Linked DNA regions of Chelativorans sp. AA-79. The protein of the gene in region 1 interacts with the protein of each later gene in a pairwise test. Links are inferred from orthologs where the notes say so. Each region holds a gene or a part of one and is shown in the gene's direction. Other genes may lie near its edges.

Region 1 (8,179 bases):
ACTGGGCGTTCCGGTACTGACCGATATCCATACGGAAGAACAGTGCGGCATCGTCGCGGATGTCGTGGATGTGCTGCAGATCCCGGCCTTCCTCTGCCGGCAGACGGACCTGCTGGTCGCCGCGGCCAAGACCGGCAAGGCCGTGAACGTGAAGAAGGGTCAGTTCCTCGCCCCCTGGGACATGAAGAACGTCGTGGCCAAGATCACGGATTCCGGCAATCTGAACGTGCTCACCACCGAGCGGGGTGTCTCCTTCGGCTACAACACGCTGGTCTCCGACATGCGCGCGCTTCCGCTGATGGCCGAGATCGGCGCGCCGGTGATCTTCGATGCCACCCATTCGGTGCAGCAGCCGGGCGGGCAGGGGAGTTCGTCGGGCGGCGAGCGGCGCTTCGTGGAAACGCTGGCGCGGGCGGCGGTCGCCGTCGGCGTGGCCGGCGTCTTCATCGAGACACACCAGGATCCCGACAAGGCGCCCTCCGACGGGCCGAACATGGTGCCTCTGGACAAGCTCCCGGCCCTTCTGGGACGGCTGATGGCCTTTGACCGGATAGCGAAGGCCGGTTGAGCGCTTCGCGCGTCACACGCATTGTCTTTTTTGCCGCGTAGGATAAGAGGGGCGCGACCTTTCCACGCTCCAACCCAAGCCGGAGGACAGTATCCATGACTGCCATTGTCGACATCGTCGGACGTGAAATCCTCGACAGCCGCGGCAATCCCACCGTCGAGGTCGATGTGGTCCTGGAGGACGGCTCGTTCGGCCGCGCCGCGGTTCCCTCCGGGGCTTCAACCGGAGCACACGAAGCCGTCGAACTGCGCGACGGCGGCACGCGTTATCTCGGCAAGGGCGTGATGCGCGCCGTCGAGGCCGTGAACGGCGAGATCTTCGAGGCGGTCGGGGGCCTGGAGGCGGAGGACCAGATCCATGTCGACCGCGCGATGATCGAGCTCGACGGCACGCCCAACAAGAGCCGGCTCGGTGCCAACGCGATCCTCGGCGTTTCCCTTGCGGTCGCGAAGGCGGCTGCCGCCGCTTCCGGCCTGCCGCTCTACCGCTATGTGGGGGGTGCGGCAGCGCACACCCTGCCGGTGCCGATGATGAACATCATCAATGGCGGTGCACATGCGGACAATCCGATCGACTTCCAGGAATTCATGGTCATGCCCGTCGGCGCGGAGACGCTGCGCGATGCGGTGCGCTGGGGCTCGGAAATCTTCCACACCCTGAAATCGGGGCTGAAGGCCGCCGGCCACAACACCAATGTGGGCGACGAAGGTGGTTTCGCGCCCAATCTGAAGGACGCCAAGGCCGCGCTCGACTTCATCACGGCCTCCGTCGAGAAGGCGGGCTTCAAGCCGGGCGAGGAGGTGGCGATCGCGCTCGATTGTGCTGCGACCGAGTTCTTCAAGGACGGCAAATATGTCTATGAAGGCGAGGGGCAGACGCGCGACGCGAAGGCGCAGGCCGAATATCTGGCGAAGCTCGCCGGCGACTATCCCATCATCTCCATCGAAGACGGCATGGCCGAGGACGATTTCGAGGGCTGGAAGGTGCTGACAGACCTCATCGGTGGCAAGGTGCAGCTTGTGGGCGACGATCTCTTCGTCACCAATGCCGCGCGCCTCAAGGACGGGATCAATATGGGCATTGCCAATTCGATCCTCGTCAAGGTCAATCAGATCGGCAGCCTCACCGAGACCTTGGAGGCGGTGGAAACCGCACACAAGGCCGCCTACACCGCCGTGATGTCGCACCGCTCCGGCGAGACGGAGGATTCCACCATCGCAGACCTCGCCGTCGCCACCAATTGCGGGCAGATCAAGACGGGTTCGCTCGCCCGATCCGACCGGTTGGCGAAGTACAACCAGCTCATCCGCATCGAGGAGCAGCTCGGGCGCGCCGCCCGCTATGCCGGCCGCTCCATCCTGCGCGGATGAGCCGTATCGGGAGGGACGGATAACCGTCCATTAAGCAAGCTGTGGTCACATGCGGCGAAAGGGAATTCGTCGCATGTGGACCCGCCATCATAAACGCCGCAACACGGGCCGGTTGATCGTTCCAGCGATCACCGCAGTCGTGCTCTCCTATTTCGGTTTCCATGCCTATCAAGGCACCTACGGGCTCAACGCCAAGGACAGGCTCGAGGCGCGTGTCGCGACGCTCGAAGCTGAACTGGACGGGCTGCGCGAAACGCGCGGGAAGCTCGAGGAGCGGCTCAGCCTTCTCGCCGGCGGGACCATCGAGAAGGACATGCTCGACGAGCAGGCTCGCAGGTCACTGAACTTCGCGAAGGAAAACGAAATCGTGATTTTCCGCAGACCGACAGCGTATTAACCGAAATCCAGTTAATCCAAAAATAGATAGCCGGAGTAATAAGTTAGCCGGCATAGCTGCCATGCATAAATCGCGTGGCGCCGTCGCTTGCGACGTGATAGCTTCCAGTCGCGAGGGAGGAACCGTGCTGTAGACGGACTCCTGCCGTGGACTACATGGAGGTCCTGCGGCAATATGCCGGGCCGATCGGGCCTGCCTGACGCCGAGACGATCTAGGGAGCGAAATAGATGGCGAGAGCCGCCACGAGAACCTCATCCAAATCGACTTCTGCAAAATCACCCGCCAAATCCAGGAGTGCTGCCGCCAAGGCGCCGGCGACGACGGTGACCGAAACGCCTCACTTGAGCGCGCCCGCCCCTGAGGAGTTCGACAAGGAGCGTGAGCTCCTCGCCTTGCGCGAGATGCTACTTATCCGACGATTCGAGGAGAAGGCCGGCCAGCTCTACGGAATGGGTTTCATCGGCGGCTTCTGCCATCTCTATATAGGCCAGGAAGCCGTCGTCATCGGTATGCAGATGACGATGAAGGAGGGCGATCAGGTCATCACCGGCTACCGTGATCATGGCCATATGCTGGCGACCGGCATGGATCCGCGCGGCGTGATGGCGGAGCTGACGGGGCGCCGCGGAGGCTACTCCAAAGGCAAGGGCGGTTCCATGCACATGTTCTCCAAGGAGAAGCATTTCTACGGCGGCCACGGCATCGTCGGCGCGCAGGTGCCGCTCGGCACGGGGCTCGCGCTTGCCAATCGTTATCGCGGCAATGACAGCGTCTCCGTTACCTATTTCGGCGATGGCGCGGCCAACCAGGGCCAGGTCTACGAAAGCTTCAACATGGCATCGCTGTGGAAGCTGCCGGTCGTCTACATCATCGAGAACAACCGCTATGCCATGGGCACGGCCGTCTCGCGCTCCTCGGCCGAGACCAATTTCGCCCATCGCGGCCTCTCCTTTAAAATCCCCGGCATCCAGGTCGACGGCATGGACGTGCGCGCAGTGAAGGCGGCCGGCGACATGGCGGTGGAGTGGTGCCGTTCCGGCAAGGGGCCGATCATTCTGGAGATGCAGACCTACCGCTATCGCGGGCACTCGATGTCGGATCCGGCGAAATACCGGTCCAAGGATGAAGTGCAGAAGATGCGCTCCGAGCATGACCCGATCGAGCAGGTGCGCAAGCGACTCCTGGACAAGAAGTGGGCGAGCGAGGACGAACTGAAGGGCGTGGACAAGGAGGTGCGCGACATCGTTGCCGGTGCGGCGGATTTCGCGCAGTCCGATCCCGAGCCGGATCCGTCCGAGCTCTATACCGACATCGTGCTTTAAGGGGGGAGTGCACCTATGCCCACGCAAATTCTCATGCCTGCTCTCTCTCCGACCATGGAGGAGGGCAACCTCGCCAAATGGCTGAAGAAGGAAGGTGACAAGGTCGCGCCCGGCGATGTGATCGCCGAGATCGAGACAGACAAGGCCACCATGGAAGTGGAAGCCATCGACGAGGGGACGATCGGCAAGATCCTGGTCGACGAGGGCGCGCAGGGCGTGCGCGTGAACACGCCCATCGCCGTGCTGCTCGCCGACGGCGAGAGCGCCGACGAGATCGGGCAGGCCGAAGCCGCTCCGCCCGCCCAGGCGCAGCCGCCCGCCGAGGAGCCGGCGTCGCAGAAGACCGAGCCCACGCCGCAGCCGGCCGCGGCACCCAAAGCCGCCACCCAGCCCATGCCGCCCGACCCCGACATACCCGAGGGCACGGAGATGGTGCAGGCGACTGTGCGCGAGGCGTTGCGTGACGCTATGGCCGAGGAGATGCGCCGCGACGGGGACGTCTTCGTCATGGGCGAGGAGGTCGCCGAATATCAGGGCGCCTACAAGGTCACCCAGGGCCTGCTGCAGGAGTTCGGCGACAAACGCGTCATCGACACGCCGATCACCGAGCACGGTTTCGCCGGCGTGGGTATCGGCGCCGCCTTCGCGGGCTTGAAGCCCATCGTCGAGTTCATGACCTTCAATTTCGCGATGCAGGCGATGGACCAACTCGTCAACTCGGCCGCCAAGACCCTCTACATGGCTGGCGGGCAGATGGGCGCTTCCATCGTCTTCCGCGGCCCGAATGGTGCTGCCGCGCGCGTGGCCGCCCAGCACAGCCAGGACTATGCGGCCTGGTACAGCCACATACCCGGTCTCAAGGTCGTGATGCCCTACACGGCGGCCGACGCGAAGGGCTTGCTGAAGGCCGCGATCCGCGATCCCAATCCGATCATCTTCCTCGAGAACGAAATCCTCTACGGTCAGAGTTTCGAGGTGCCGAAGCTCGACGATTTCGTGCTGCCGATCGGCAAGGCGCGCATTCACAAGAGCGGCAAGGATGCCACCATCGTCTCCTTCGGGATCGGCATGACCTACGCGGTCAAGGCCGAGGAGGAACTGCGCGGGATGGGCATCGACGTCGAGATCATCGATTTGAGGACCATCCGGCCGATGGATCTCGATACGGTGATCGAATCGGTGAAGAAGACCAACCGGCTGGTCACCGTGGAGGAGGGATTCCCGCAGTCCTCCGTCGGCGACTTCATCGCCAGCCAGGTGATGCAACGCGCGTTCGACCATCTCGACGCGCCTGTCATCACGATCGCGGGCAAGGATGTGCCGATGCCCTATGCCGCCAATCTGGAGAAGCTGGCGCTGCCCAGCGTCGCAGAGGTCGTCGAGGCGGTGAAAGCCGTCACCTACCGGGCCTGAGGAGGAGAGCAGATGCCGATTCAGATCACCATGCCGGCCCTCTCGCCCACCATGGAGGAGGGCAATCTCGCCAAGTGGCTCGTCAAGGAGGGGGACAGCGTTTCGGCCGGCGACGTGATCGCCGAGATCGAGACCGACAAGGCCACCATGGAGGTGGAGGCCGTCGACGAGGGTACCGTCGCCAAGATCGTCGTACCGGAGGGTACGGAGGGCGTGAAGGTGAACGCGCTGATCGCCGTTCTGGCTGAAGAAGGCGAGGATGTGGCGGAGGCGGCCAAGGCTGCCGGCAACGGCGCTGAAGCCGCGCCGAAGTCGGAGGCGAAGAAGACGGAAGCGCCTGCTGCTCCACAGGAAGCGCCGGCAAGGCAGCCGGTAGGGAATGGCGAAGCGGCGACCGGACCTGCCCCCACGGCCGCTGAACCGGTGAAAGCGCCTGCGGCCGGCACGAAGGATGGCCGCGTCTTCGCCTCGCCGCTCGCCCGCCGCATCGCCAAGGATGCTGGCCTCGATCTTGCCGCGGTCTCCGGCTCCGGCCCGCACGGCCGGGTGGTGAAGGCGGATGTCGAGACCGCCATCGAAAAGGGCGCTCCGTCCGCCAGGGCGCCCGAGGCACCGGCGCCGGCTCCGAAGCCCATGTCGGACGAGGCGGTGCTCAAGCTCTTCGAGGAAGGCTCCTACGAACTCGTCCCGCACGATGGCATGCGCAAGACGATCGCGCGCAGGCTGGTGGAGGCGAAGAGCACGATCCCGCATTTCTATCTCACGCTGGACTGCGAGATCGATGCGCTGTTGGCGCTCCGCAAGCAACTCAACGACGCCGCCCCGGTGGTGAAGACCGAGGACGGCGAGAAGCCCGGCTACAAGCTTTCCGTCAACGACATGATCATCAAGGCGATGGCGCTGGCGCTCAAGGCGGTGCCGGAGGCGAACGTCTCGTGGACCGAGAGCGCGATGGTCAAGCACAAGCATGCCGATGTCGGCGTGGCAGTGTCGATCCCTGGCGGGCTGATAACACCCATTGTCCGCCGGGCGGACGAGAAGACGCTGTCCGTCATCTCCAACGAGATGAAGGACCTCGCCGGGCGCGCCCGCAACCGCAAGCTGAAGCCGGAGGAATACCAGGGCGGCACGACGGCCGTTTCCAATCTCGGCATGTTCGGCATCAAGGACTTTGCCGCCGTGATCAACCCTCCGCATGCGACGATCCTGGCGGTCGGCACCGGCGAGGAGCGGGCTGTCGTGAAGAACGGCGAGATCAAGGCCGCCACCATCATGTCCGTGACGCTTTCGACCGACCACCGTGCGGTGGACGGGGCATTGGGGGCGGAACTGCTCGTGGCGTTCCAGAAGCTGATCGAGAACCCGTTCGGAATGCTGGTCTAGGTGCCGGCTTGTCCCTCCCCCTTGCGGGGAGGGTGGACAGCCGCCGAAAGGCGGTTTGGGGGAGTTGGAAAGGTCGCGTCCATGAAGAACATCCTTTGTTACGGCGACTCGCTGACCTTCGGCCACAATGCCGAAGACCCCGGCAGGCATCCCTATGAGGATCGTTGGCCGTCGGTGTTGCAGGCGCGCCTTGGGGATGAGGCCCGGGTGATTGCCGAGGGGCTCGGCGGCCGCACGACGGCTTTTGACGATTGGGTCGCAGGCGCGGACCGGAACGGCGCGCGCATCCTGCCCACTCTCCTTGCGACCCACGCCCCGCTCGATCTCGTCATCATCATGCTGGGGACCAACGACATGAAGCCGTTCGTTTGCGGGCGCGCCATCGGCGCCAAGCAAGGAATGGAGCGGCTCATCCAGATTATCCGTGGGCACCCTTATTCCTTCGACTACAAGGTGCCGGCGATCCTCCTTGTTGCGCCGCCGCCGCTGTGCGCGACCGAGAACAGCGATTTCGCCGCCATGTTCGAAGGCGGCGTCGCCGAATCGCGGAAGCTCGCGCCGCTCTATGCCGCGCTGGCGCAGCAGGTCGGATGCGGCTTTTTCGATGCCGGTACGGTGGCGAAGACGACATCCATCGACGGCGTCCACCTGGATGCGGAAAACACGCGCGCCATCGGCACTGGCCTGGAGCCGGTGGTCCGGCAGGCGCTCGGATTGTGATCGAAGGAGTTTTGCGTGGCTGATACCTACGACGTCATCATCATCGGCTCCGGTCCGGGCGGCTATGTCACGGCCGTGCGGTCGGCCCAACTGGGCTTCAAGACCGCGATCGTCGAGCGCGAGCACTTGGGCGGCATCTGCCTCAACTGGGGCTGCATTCCCACCAAGGCGTTGCTGCGGTCGGCGGAGATCCTGCACTATGCCCAGCACGCTGGAGATTACGGCCTGAAGCTCGACGGCTCGATCAAGCCCGATCCCGCCGCGGTGGTCGAGCGTTCCCGCAAGGTCTCGGGTCGGCTCAACAATGGCGTCAGCTTCCTCATGAAGAAGAACAAGGTCGACATCATCTGGGGAGAAGCGAAAATTTCCAAGGCTTCGAAGGGCAACGAGCCAGGCGAGATCGTCGTATCGAAGTCCAGCAAGAAACCCATGGAGCCTCAACCGCCGGCGCCGAAGAGCACGCTGGCCGAAGGCACGTATAAGGCCAGGCACATCATCCTCGCCACGGGTGCGCGGCCTCGGGTCCTGCCGGGAATCGAGCCGGACGGCAAGCTGATCTGGACCTATTTCGAGGCGATGGTGCCGAAGGACATTCCCAAATCGCTCATCGTGATGGGTTCGGGAGCCATCGGCATCGAATTCGCCAGCTTTTACCGCACCATAGGCGCAGATGTGACGGTTGTGGAACTCCTCCCCCAGATTCTGCCCGTGGAGGACGCCGAGATTTCCAAACTCGCCCGCCGCCAGCTCGAGAAGCAGGGGATCAAGTTCCACGTCGAAGCCAAGGTTACAAAGGTGGAGAAGGGCACGAATCAGGTGTCGGCACATGTGGAGATGAAGGACGGGAGGGTGGAGAAGATCACCGCCGATCGCCTGATCTCCGCTGTCGGCGTGCAGGGCAATGTCGAGAATCTCGGACTTGAGGAACTCGGCGTGAAGGTCGAGCGCGGGACTGTCGCCGTCGACGGCTACGGCGGGACGAACGTGCCGGGTATCTATGCGATC
Region 2 (4,617 bases), 2.8 Mb from region 1 along the record:
CCTTCCCTCAGGGCGTTACGCCACCATCCTCTATCGCGGCCCCTATGGCGACTCCGGTGATGGCCTCTACCAGGCCAATGCAGCCCTGATCGGCTGGGGCAAGGAGAACGGAATCCGGTGGGACAGCGAACAGACGCCCGCCGGCGAGCGCTTCGCCTGCCGGATGGAAGTCTATTTGACCGATCCGGCTACAGAGCCAGACTCCTCCAAGTGGGAAACCGAGATCACGATCAAGCTGGCTGACTGAGCCAGCAGGAACGGGGAAATCTGTGCCGCGCGCTCAGTGATTGTCGCGCGGCGTGCCCTTTTCCCGGGCAATGTGCCGATAGGCGGTCGCCGGCTTCAGCACCATGCCGTCTGAAAGCTGCTCCACCATTGAGCGCTGGATCTCCTGCCAAGGCGTCTGATGTTCCGGATAGCGGTAGCCGCCCGCCTCCTCGAGGGCTGCGCGGCGTCTTTCCAACTCCTCCTTGCTCACGAACATGTCGGCGCTGCCGGTCTTCAAATCGATGCGGATGCGGTCGCCGGTTCTGAGCAGGGCCAAGCCGCCGCCCACCGCCGCTTCCGGCGAGGCATTCAGGATGGAAGGTGAAGCCGACGTGCCGGACTGCCGGCCATCGCCGATGCAGGGTAGCGAATGCACGCCCTTCTTGATGAGATAATCCGGCGGGCGCATGTTCACCACCTCGGCGGCGCCCGGATAGCCGACCGGCCCCGTGCCGCGCATCACCAGCAGGCAATACTCGTCTATTTCCAGGGCAGGATCATCGATGCGGTGGTGGTAATCCTCTGGCCCGTCGAAGACGATCGCCCTGCCTTCGAAAGCCTCAGGATCGTTCGGGTTCGAGAGATAGCGGGTCCGGAACTCCTCCGAGATCACGCTGGTCTTCATGATCGCGCTATCGAAAAGATTGCCCTTCAGGTTGATGAAACCAGCACTCTGCTTGAGCGGGCTGGAGACGGGGCGGATCACATTTGCGTCGATCGTTACCGCAGTCCCGCAGTTCTCGTGCAGCGTGCGGCCGTTCACCGTCCCGATGTCGGGGTTGGGCAGAAGGTCTGCCTTCATCAGTTCCGCCACGACCGCCGGCACGCCGCCGGCGCGATGGAAATCCTCTCCCAGGAATTCGCCTGCGGGCTGCAGGTTCACGAGCAGCGGAACGTGATGTCCGATCTTCTGCCAGTCGTCATTGTCGAGCGGAACGCCCAAATGCCTGGCGACGGCGTTCAGATGAATCGGCGCATTGGTGGAGCCGCCGATGGCGGAATTAACCACGATGGCGTTCTCGAAAGCCTCGCGTGTCATGATGTCCGATGGCTTCAGGTCCTCATGAACCATCTCTACGATACGGCGGCCCGTATCATAGGCCATCTGGCCGCGCTCGCGGTAGGGAGCCGGGATTGCGGCCGAGCCCGGAAGCTGCATACCGAGCGCTTCCGTCAGCGAGTTCATGGTGGAGGCGGTCCCCATTGTGTTGCAGAACCCCACGGACGGCGCGGAGGCAGCGGCAAGGTCCATGAACTGCTCGTAGTTGATCTCGCCGGCGGCGAGCCTTTCGCGCGCCTCCCAGACGATGGTGCCGGAGCCGACGCGCCGGCCGCCATACCACCCGTTGAGCATCGGCCCGACGGAAAGCGCGATAGCCGGAATGTCGACGGTCGCGGCTGCCATCAGCAGGGCCGGCGTGGTCTTGTCGCAGCCGATGGTCAGCACCACGCCGTCGAGGGGATAGCCGTAAAGCACCTCGACCAGCGAGAGATAGCTCAGGTTCCGGTCGAGCGAGGCCGTCGGGCGCTTGCCGGTCTCCTGGATGGGATGGCAAGGGAATTCGAACGGAATGCCGCCCGCGGCCTCGATGCCGGCGCGCACGCGCTTGGCAAGTTCCAGATGGTGCCGGTTGCAGGGGGAAAGGTCGGAGCCGGTCTGCGCGATACCGATCAGCGGCTTGCCCGACTGCAATTCGTGCCGTGTCAGGCCATAATTCAGATAGCGTTCCAGATAGAGCGCCGTCATGCCAGGATTGCCGGGATTGTCGAACCAGTCCTGTGAACGAAGCCGCCTTTTTCCGCTGCCTTGGGTCATTGATCTCTTGAGCCTTTTGGTTGCCGTCAACGGATATTGCATCACGCCCGAAGCGGCAAGAGTACCCGGATGGACAAGCGGTCTCCGCTGGGCTAGCCAAGAACAGAAATTCACTGGAGGGACGAGCCATGGCGATGGTCATCGAAGGAGAGGAGCGTATCGCGGCACCGGTCGAAACGGTGTGGCGCGCGCTGAATGACCCGGAAGTGCTGAAAGACTGTATCCCCGGCTGCCAATCGCTTGAGAAGAAGTCCGATACCGAGTTTGCGGCGGTCGTCTCGCTCAAGATCGGCCCGATCAAGGCGCGCTTCAATGGCGGGGTGGAACTTACCAATCTCAACCCGCCCCGCTCCTACACCATCTCCGGCGAAGGCAAGGGCGGGGTGGCCGGGTTCGCCAAGGGTGGCGCGGATGTCTCGCTCAAGGAGGACGGGCCGGACGCGACCATCCTCTCCTATCAAGCCAAGGCAGATGTGGGCGGCAAGATGGCCCAGCTCGGCGGGCGCCTGATCGAATCCACCTCCAAGAAGCTCGCCTCGCAATTCTTCGCGGACTTCAACGCGCGTGTAAGCGGCGACGCGGAAGAGGCCGAGAGCGCCTGACACGAGATCAGGAATGGGCGGTGCAATCCGCCGAAGAAGGAACTGCCATGAGCGCCAGCCGGCCGATCACCATCGCACCATCCATCCTCGCCTCCGACTTCTCGCGTCTGGGCGACGAGGTGGCGTCAGTCGCCGCGGCAGGCGCGGACTGGATCCATCTCGATGTCATGGACGGGCATTTCGTGCCCAATATCACCTTCGGCCCGCCGGTGGTGAAGGCGATCCGCGACCGCACGGACAAAATCTTCGACTGTCACCTGATGATCTCGCCGGCCGATCCGTACCTAGCCGCCTTTGCGGAGGCGGGCTGCGACATCCTCACTGTGCATGCTGAAGCCGGCCCCCACCTTCACCGTTCGCTGCAGACGATCAGGAGGCTCGGCAAGAAAGCGGGCGTGTCGCTCAACCCGGCGACGCCGGAAAGCGCTTTGGAATATGTGCTCGATGACGTGGATCTCGTTCTGATCATGACAGTCAATCCCGGCTTCGGCGGCCAAGCCTTCGTTCCGGCCATCCTGGAGAAGATTCGCCGCGTACGGGTGATGGTCGGCGCCCGCCCGATCGATATCGAGGTGGATGGTGGCATTTCCACCGAAAATGCGGGCGCCGTGGTCGCCGCGGGCGCCAATGTTCTGGTCGCAGGCTCCTCGATCTTCAAGGGACAAGGCGAAGCCGCCTATCGCCGGAACATCGAGGCGCTGAGGAAGGCGGCGGTATAGCCATCAGCCCCGCTTCGGGCCGTAGCGCACCGTTTCGAACCGGGCGGCGAGCCCGTCATAGAGAAGGAGGCGCCCTACCAGCGGCTCACCGATGCCGGTGACGAGCTTGATGGCTTCCATGGCTTGCAGCGTGCCCATGACGCCCGTCAGCGCTCCGACGATTCCGGCTTCGGCGCAGGTGGGCACAAGCCCCGGCGGGGGGGCTTCCGGGAAGAGGTCGCGATAGGAAGGGAACGGCTTGCCATCCGCCCCTGCCTCATAGGGCTTGAGCACGGTGAGGGAACCGTCGAAGCGCCCCACCGCCGCCGTCACCAGCGGCACCCGCGCCTCGGCACACGCGTCGGCAAGCACATAGCGTGTCTCGAAATTGTCCGAGCCGTCCACCACCACGTCGTAGCGGGCGATGAGCGGCCCGGCGTTTTCGGAGTGGAGGCGGAGCAAATGCGTTTCCACCGTCACATGCGGGTTCAACTGCGCGATCGCCGCCCCGGCACTCTCGGCCTTCAGTGCGCCGACAGCCTCGGTCGGATGGATGACCTGGCGCTGCAGGTTCGATAGCGAGACGCGGTCATCATCCACGATGCCGAGCGCGCCCACGCCCGCTGCCGCCAGATATTGCAGCACCGGCGCGCCGAGCCCGCCTGCACCGAGCACCAGGACCCGCGCGCGCTTCAGCTTCTGCTGACCCGCCCCGCCGATCTCCGGCAGCACGATGTGGCGCGCATAGCGCTCCAGCTCTTCATCGGAAAGAATGGCATCACTCATGGGCGAACCATAGCGCCTGCGCTCGGGGATGTCAGGCCGGCTCAATCGTGCCGCCGGATACGGTGAGAAACTGTGCCCGGCCATCGAGGCTGGAGAAAAGCGTTGGCTCCGTGCCGGTCATGAAGGCCTGGCAGTTGAGGTCTTCGAGAATATCGAAGAGAGCGGTCCGCCGGTCGGCATCGAAATGAGCGGAAATCTCGTCGAGCAGGAGGACCGGCGTCATGCCCGACAGTTCCGCCGTCAGCCGCGCGTGGGCGAGCACCAGTCCCACGAGCAGCGCCTTCTGCTCGCCCGTCGAACAGCTTTCGGCCGGCATGTCCTTGGGCGCGTGGCGTACCAGAAGCTCGCTCCGGTGCGGTCCTTCGAGCGCGCGTCCCGCCGCGCGGTCGCGCGCTCGTTCATCACGCAGGCGGGCGCGGAATTCCTCCTCCACGTCGACAGCGGGTCT

The links. Proteins that work in one complex are often made in the same cells at the same time.
Region 2: the proteins of eno (region 1) and rpe interact in binary tests that used the Escherichia coli proteins (3 or more experiments, as listed by UniProt). The link is inferred for Chelativorans sp. AA-79 from one-to-one orthologs.

Annotation. Positions count from the first base shown.
Region 1 is NZ_CP120361.1:2,777,648-2,785,826, forward strand. What follows is about bases 1-2,800. They hold eno (phosphopyruvate hydratase), read left to right. Parts: upstream 1-663; coding sequence 664-1,938; downstream 1,939-2,800. Other genes in these bases: kdsA (3-deoxy-8-phosphooctulonate synthase), read left to right, coding at 1-568; PVE73_RS13505 (septum formation initiator family protein), read left to right, coding at 2,012-2,335; pdhA (pyruvate dehydrogenase (acetyl-transferring) E1 component subunit alpha), read left to right, coding at 2,564-2,800. Also shown: more of pdhA, read left to right, coding at 2,801-3,658; PVE73_RS13515 (pyruvate dehydrogenase complex E1 component subunit beta), read left to right, coding at 3,674-5,071; PVE73_RS13520 (pyruvate dehydrogenase complex dihydrolipoamide acetyltransferase), read left to right, coding at 5,084-6,454; PVE73_RS13525 (SGNH/GDSL hydrolase family protein), read left to right, coding at 6,536-7,174; lpdA (dihydrolipoyl dehydrogenase), read left to right, coding at 7,190-8,179. UniProt on the Escherichia coli protein: Catalyzes the reversible conversion of 2-phosphoglycerate (2-PG) into phosphoenolpyruvate (PEP). It is essential for the degradation of carbohydrates via glycolysis.
Region 2 is NZ_CP120361.1:3,502-8,118, reverse strand. What follows is about bases 1,736-4,568. They hold rpe (ribulose-phosphate 3-epimerase), read left to right. Parts: upstream 1,736-2,732; coding sequence 2,733-3,404; downstream 3,405-4,568. Other genes in these bases: recF (DNA replication/repair protein RecF), read right to left, coding at 4,201-4,568; PVE73_RS00020 (molybdopterin-synthase adenylyltransferase MoeB), read right to left, coding at 3,408-4,169; PVE73_RS00030 (carbon monoxide dehydrogenase subunit G), read left to right, coding at 2,212-2,685; PVE73_RS00035 (IlvD/Edd family dehydratase), read right to left, coding at 1,736-2,083. Outside these bases: PVE73_RS00040 (GyrI-like domain-containing protein), read left to right, coding at 1-247; more of PVE73_RS00035, read right to left, coding at 281-1,735; more of recF, read right to left, coding at 4,569-4,617. UniProt on the Escherichia coli protein: Catalyzes the reversible epimerization of D-ribulose 5-phosphate to D-xylulose 5-phosphate.